3 regions of the Roseibium sp. M-1 genome follow, and region 2 is predicted to be linked to each of the others. Evidence: predicted binding sites of a transcription regulator. Region 2 holds the regulator's gene; each other region holds the start of a gene.
The links. The regulator PhoB, encoded in region 2, activates phosphate uptake and scavenging genes when phosphate is short. The targets are predictions, from matches to a motif close to TGTCATNNANCTGTCAT.
Positions count from the first base shown of each region.

Region 1: the regulator PhoB is predicted to act here: its motif matches at 771-787, upstream of ACX3M4_RS21425 (esterase-like activity of phytase family protein).
Region 3: the regulator PhoB is predicted to act here: its motif matches at 1,441-1,457, upstream of ACX3M4_RS02565 (glycerophosphodiester phosphodiesterase).

Region 1 is NZ_CM137257.1:4,719,808-4,722,074, forward strand. Features, by position in the region: gene ACX3M4_RS21420 (multidrug effflux MFS transporter) at 1-639, opposite strand, end outside; gene ACX3M4_RS21425 (esterase-like activity of phytase family protein) at 866-2,267, shown strand, end outside.
Region 2 is NZ_CM137257.1:2,265,609-2,267,875, reverse strand. Features, by position in the region: gene phoU (phosphate signaling complex protein PhoU) at 1-584, shown strand, start outside; gene phoB (phosphate regulon transcriptional regulator PhoB) at 659-1,357, shown strand; gene ACX3M4_RS10245 (GcrA family cell cycle regulator) at 1,633-2,166, opposite strand.
Region 3 is NZ_CM137257.1:534,656-536,922, reverse strand. Features, by position in the region: gene ACX3M4_RS02570 (FecR domain-containing protein) at 1-284, opposite strand, end outside; gene ACX3M4_RS02565 (glycerophosphodiester phosphodiesterase) at 624-1,343, opposite strand; gene ACX3M4_RS02560 (YceI family protein) at 1,762-2,267, shown strand, end outside.

The DNA of each region.
Region 1 (2,267 bases), 2.5 Mb from region 2:
CATGAACTTGGCGTCCTTCAGAAGGTAAACCGTGCTGCGCAGCATCGCGGTTGCATCGATCTTGCCGCGGCGTTCCGGCGGCAGTGTTTCCGGCAGGAGCAGCGCCATCTGCGCCACCGCCGCCATCGCGATGACGCCAAGGGCGATGAAGATCAGCCGCCAGCTGCCGAATTCGATGATCAGGCTTCCCGTCAGGGGCGCCAGCATCGGCGAAATACTGAAGACGAGCATGATCAGCGCCATCAGCCGTGTCGCCTCGGCGCCGGTGTGCAGGTCGCGCACGACTGCGCGCACGATCACCATAGGCGCGGCCGCGCCAAGCGCCTGGACGAAGCGGCCGACCGTCAGCGCCGAGACATCGGTGGCGGTGGCACACAGGAACGAGCCGAGAATGAAGACCGCCAGACCCAGAAACACCGGCGGCTTGCGGCCGAACCGGTCCGCAAGCGGGCCGTAGATCAACTGGGCGATGCCGAAGGCGATGAAATAGACCGTGAAGGTCATGTGGACGGCCGCATCGTTCGTCTCAAGGCTGCTGACGATTTCGCCGACTGCGGGCAGGTAAAGGTCGATTGCAAAAGGGCCGACAGCGGCCAAAAGCCCCAGCACGATGGCGGAGCGCACATATCCGATCTGCATGAGAATATCCGATGAAAGCGCCAAAAGGCGCTCAGAACAGGGAGGAATGAAGGGGAGGGCAGCGCCGGTTCTGCCCACATCATATGTATATAGGAATGGGAATGCCTCGTTTCAAGATGCTTGTCCGGGCGTGTCATGAAACCTTCATGCAACTGTCACCGGTTCTGTAATCAAGCTCACTAGCTTGCGCGCACCTTCAACCCGAATATTCATGGGAGCTAGTGCAATGGCGAACCTTCGCGGGCGTTTTTTGAAAGGCGTCAGCCTCGCAGTCCTGTTCGGCCTCGGGGCCGTGCCGGCGGCGCAGGCAGCATATTTCGAGCGCATCAACACATTCCCGGTCTACAAGACCCTGCCTGAAGGCATCGATCCGGCAACGGAGACCGTCGCCGAGATCATCTACGCCTCGAAGGATGGCCGCACCCTCGTCTTCACCGACAGCCCGGGCGACGCCATCGTGTTCGTCAATGCGGCCAATCCGCTGAACCTGCAGCCGCTCGGCCGCACCGCGCTCGGCGGCGAACCGACCTCCGTCGCCGTCGGCGAAACGCTCGCTTATGCCGGCGTCAACACGTCCGAAGACTATGTCAACGCCTCCGGTCATCTGGCGGTCATCGCGCTCGACGGCCTCGGCATCACCGCCAAATGCGATGCCAAGGGCCAGCCGGACAGCGTCGCCATCTCGCCGGACGGCAAGTTCGTTGCCATCGCGATCGAGAACGAGCGTGACGAAGAGCTCAATGACGGCGTCATCCCGCAGATGCCGGCCGGTCACCTGGCCATTTTCGACCTCGACGACACCGGCGCTCCGACAAACTGCGATGCGGTCCGCATCGTCGACCTGACGGGTCTCGCGGAGGTTGCCCCGGAAGATCCGGAGCCGGAATTCGTTTCCATCAACTCCAGGAACCAGGTTGTCGTCACCCTGCAGGAAAACAACCACATTGCCGTTGTCGATCTGGCTTCAGGTGAAGTCGTGTCGCATTTTTCTGCCGGTGCTGCTTCCGCAGAAAACATTCCGGTTTCCAAGGCGCGCATGAGCGATGCCTCCGGCTCGACCGAAAATGTCCTGCGTGAACCGGACGGTGTTGCGTGGATCGACGACGAGCGCTTCGTCACTGCCAACGAAGGCGATTATGAAGGCGGCTCGCGCGGCTTTACCATCTGGAACACCAAGGGCGAGGTGCTCTTCGACAGCGGCAACCAGATGGAACACCTGGCCATGGCCTATGGCCACTATCCGGCCAAGCGCGCTTCCAAGAAGGGTACCGAGCCGGAAGGCGTTTCGGTGGGTGAATTCGGCGGAGACACCCTGATCTTCGTGAATTCCGAACGCGGCAACTTCGTCGGCGTCTTCAAGGATACCGGCGGCACGCCGGAATTCGTCCAGTTCCTGCCGACCCATGTCGGTCCGGAAGGTTCCGTGACGATCCCGAGCCGCGATCTCTTCGTGGTCGCAAACGAGGTCGATAGCGCGGACGACGCGCTCCGCGCCCAGGTGTCCCTCTACAAGTTTGGCGCCGAAGCTCCGTCCTATCCGATGGTTGCCTCCGTGATCGACCCGGAAAAGGGCGCTCCGATCGGCTGGGGTGCGCTTTCCGCTCTTGCCGCAGATCCGGCGGACGCGA
Region 2 (2,267 bases):
TGGTGTCGCAGGACACCGAGCTTGCCAGGGCGACGATCAAGAGCGACCGGCGCCTGGACGATCTCTATCATGAGGTCGAAGTCAAGCTGATCGAGCTGATCGCCCGCCGCCAGCCGATGGGCCAGGATCTGCGTGAAATCACCGCTGCGACGCGCATTGCCAACGACCTGGAACGGGTCGGTGACCTTGCCAAGAACGTTGCCAAACGCGTCATTGCCATCGACAGCGACCTGCAGTCGAAGAAGCTCGCCATCGGTGTGGAGCATATGACCGAGCTTGCCCTGTCGCAGCTGAAACAGGTTCTGGACGCCTATGCGCGCAAGGATGCGGAGGCTGCCCGCCGCGTGCAGGAAGCTGACGCCGAAGTTGATGCGATCTACACGTCCATCTTCCGCGAACTGCTCACCTACATGATGGAAGATCCGCGGGTGATCACCCAGTGCGTTCATCTGCTGTTTTGCGCCAAGAACATCGAGCGCATCGGCGATCATGCGACCAACATCGCGGAGAACGTCTATTACATGGTCACCGGCGAGCGTCTGCCGGAAGACCGGGCCAAGGTCGACGAGACCGGCGCCGTCTAACCGCCAGCCTTGCAGAAGCGGAAATCGATACGGCCGGCGCCGGAGCGCCGGCTGCGGAAATTGGAGCGAGATGTATGCCGAAGGTGCTCATCGTTGAAGACGAAGAACCGCTCAGCCTTCTTTTGAGATACAATTTGGAAGCAGAAGGATACTCGGTCGAGGCTTGTGCCCGGGGAGACGAGGCGGAGATCCGCCTGCGCGAAAGCGTGCCGGACCTGCTGCTGCTTGACTGGATGCTGCCGGGCCTCTCCGGCATCGAACTGTGCCGCCGCCTGAGGGCGCGGGAAGGTACCGAGCGCCTGCCGGTCATCATGCTGACCGCACGCGGCGAAGAAGCCGAGCGCATCCGCGGCCTGTCGACAGGTGCCGACGACTATGTCGTCAAGCCTTTCTCTGTCCCCGAACTGATGGCCCGCGTGCGTGCCATCCTGCGCCGGGCAAGCCCCGAAGTGGTGTCGACCATGCTGCGGTCCGGCGATATCGAACTCGACCGGGAAACGCACCGCGTCCGCCGCAGCACCAAGGAAATCCACCTGGGCCCGACCGAGTTCCGGCTGCTGGAATTCCTGATGACTTCGCCAGGCCGTGTATTCTCGCGCGAGCAGCTTCTGGACGGTGTCTGGGGGCACGATGTCTATGTGGACGAACGCACGGTCGACGTTCATGTCGGCCGCCTGCGCAAGGCGCTGAACAAGGGCAAGGCCAAGGACCCGATCCGCACCGTTCGCGGTGCCGGCTACGCCTTCAACGACCAGTTCACCGCGACCGTCTAAACCCCCGTTGAGCTTCAAAATGATTGAGCCCGCCGGAAAGGCGGGCTTTTTTGTACCTACCTCTCGTTGGTCATCCCGGACGCAGCGAAGCGAAGATCCGGGACCGGTGTGCCCAAGGAGGTATTTGGAAAATCGGCTTGACGGCTAAGGTTTTTGGCTCCCCGGTCCCGGCTCGCGCTTCGCTTGGCCGGGATGACGCGGAAAGGGTTACGCAATCCTAAAAAAAAGCCCGCCGATTTGGCGGGCTTTTCATGAGCTGGACTGTCAGACGGCACTCAGCCGGCCTGGGCCATCGTCTTGCGGTCGCGGCGGCGGTCGGCGACGGGCTGGTAGGCGATTTTGCAGTGATGAGCGCAATAGGGCACGCCCGCATCGGACTGGCGGCCGCAGAAATAGAAGTCGTCGGTTGCCGGATCGCCGATCGGCCATTTGCAGGTCCGCTCGGTCAGGGTCAGGATCGTGGCCCGTTGCGAGATCGGCACCAGCTCCGCGATCGGCTCGACACGCGGTTTGGCTTCGACGGCAGGCGCCGGAGCGAAGTCGGCCTTGAGGGCCGTCGCGCCGATGGACTGCGGCTGGGAGGACGGTTTCTTCGGTGCAGCGCTCGGCGCACCGGTCGCCGGGCGAGCCCGGCGCGGCTTGGCGCTGGTTGTGGAGGATTTGGCGCGGCCGGACAGACCCAGCCGGTGCACCTTGCCGATCACGGCGTTGCGGGTCACTCCACCCAGCTCGCCTGCAATCTGGCTGGCGCTCAAGCCTTCGCCCCAAAGCTTTTTCAGAAGCTCAACCCGTTCGTTCGTCCAACTCATCGCCGCACCCTTTAGTTCGGCCGCTCCGCAGCCATTAACCCCGTGTTAAGCATGCATCGGCACGCCTAATGCTGGCAGATCTAGTGCCTCTAAGTGATTTG
Region 3 (2,267 bases), 1.7 Mb from region 2:
CGCTTCTGAACATCGACTTCGACAGTCCCCTTGCGCTGCAGGAGCGTCGTATTGGTCCCATCGCTGCGGTACTTCGACAAGGCAAACGTTGTATTTGGTCCGACGGAAATGCTTTCGTTTCCGCGCGCAATCAGTGCTCGCGCACCCGCGCGTGTTCCGATCGTCAGGCCTTTTTCAAAGACCATTCCCTTCTTTACCCGGTAGGCTTCGACACCCGGCGCCACAAAGTAGACGATGCCCGAGACCCGCTTGACAACCCAGTCGTCTGCGGCGGCAGACGACATCTGCGCGCACAAGACCGAGATGAAGAGAAACAGCAAAGCAGACGCTCTGAACGCGTAGACCGCGCCAAGATTCAAAGCATTTCCCCCCAGACGTCTTTTAAGCCTGGCCCACTTTATTTGCGCGCATGCGCTCATTTTCGCGTCACCTGTCCAGACAAGATCGCTGGAACGTACCAGACGCTCACTTAACCTAAGGTGAAAATCGATGATTAATAGTAAGATAACTTCGCTGTTTTACCGATGATCTAAAATTTATAGAGCTCAACTAAGATTGGTAATCTTGGCGGGATCAAGCACCTACTTAAAGATGAATTCTACAACCTCAAGACATGAAAGGTCTCACGCCGGAGCCAGCAACTCCCTTTCGACCGACCGGAACACTTCGACATGGTCGATATTCATCTGCTCGATGCCGCAGCGCACGGCACGTTCGAAGACTTCCCTGTCCGATCCGGCATAGAACATCTGGGTGACAAGGCCCGCCTGTTTAGCTTCGCCGACAAGCTCCGCGGTGAGATTGTCCTCGTGAAATTCCAGGATATGAGCACCTTGAGCCACGGCCCGCTCGACCGAGCCCACATGCATGAACAGGACCATGCGCCTGAGGTCGGGAACCCGCGCCCGCGCCTCGGCCCGGATCGCCTGATCGAACGAGAAGGTCCAGGCATCCTTCAACATGCCCCGAACCGCGAGCATGTCCCGGATTTCTCCCGGATCGCCTTCCTTGATTTCCACATAGGTCGCGATCCGGCCACGGCAGGCGTCCAGGAAGGTCTCGAGCCGCGGCACTTTCTGGCCGGCGAAGTCCGGCCCGAACCAGCCACCCGCATCAAGCGCGTCGACCTCTGCGGATACCATGTCGGAGATGCGGCCGCTGCCGTCCGTCGTCCGGTCCACAGTCGGATCGTGCAACACGTAAAGCACGCCGTCCTTCGAAGGCCGCACGTCGAACTCGACGACACCCGCGCCCATGGCGATCGCGCCTTCAAGGGATGCCAGCGTGTTTTCCGGAGCCTGGAGACTGGCTCCCCTGTGGCACACAATGACCGCTTTTTTCACGTCTAAATCTCCTGTGTCTCCAAGCCACTCGCCGGGAGCATGTTGGCCAACCATAGACCGCATCGGAAGGAAGGTCTCAATCAGGTGCCTGAAATTCTTGATAAAATGATGACATTCCAACTTTGAGTGCTATTTCATCGCCTTATCGCAAGAAGCAACCACCAATTGTACTTTCTTGAAGTGTTCGCGCCACGCGGCCGAAGCTGCTGATTCTCCGGACATGGATGTTTTCCGGCAAAGGATCTTCCGGGGCCTTCCGATTTTTCGCCTGTGTAACCTTGGACGTAAATCCACCTAATCGGATCATTGTTCATTCTTTGAGAACAGTCAGTCAAATTGCATACGCCTCAATCGTCCCTATGTTCCTGCCGCAGCGTTCATGAGCGAACGCTCCTGATAACATCTACGAGGTTTGATCATGATCCGTCTTGCAGCCGGTGCGCTTGCCCTTTCCCTCCTCGCGGGCACTGCCATTGCCGAGCCCGTCGCCTATGACTTCGACAAGTCCCATGCCAACCTGGCATTTTCCTACAACCACCTCGGCTATTCCACGACCGAGGGCCGCTTCGGCAACTGGGATGGCACGCTTTTGATCGACAAGGACGATCCGTCCAAGTCCTCCATCGAGTTCACCATCGACATCACCAGCCTCGACACGTTCTTCCCCGACCGCAACGCTCACTTCCTGAGCCCCGATTTCTTCGATTCGGCCAAGTATCCGACTGCGACCTTCAAGAGCACCAAGGTCGAGAAAACCGGCGACAACCAGCTGGCCGTCACCGGTGACCTGACCATCAAGGACATCACCAAGCCGGTGACCCTGACCGTCGACGTGACCGCCCTTGGCGAGCATCCTATGGCCAAGAAGGACGCCGCCGGTTTCTCGGTTTCCACCGTCCTGAAGCGCTCTGACTATGGAATGGA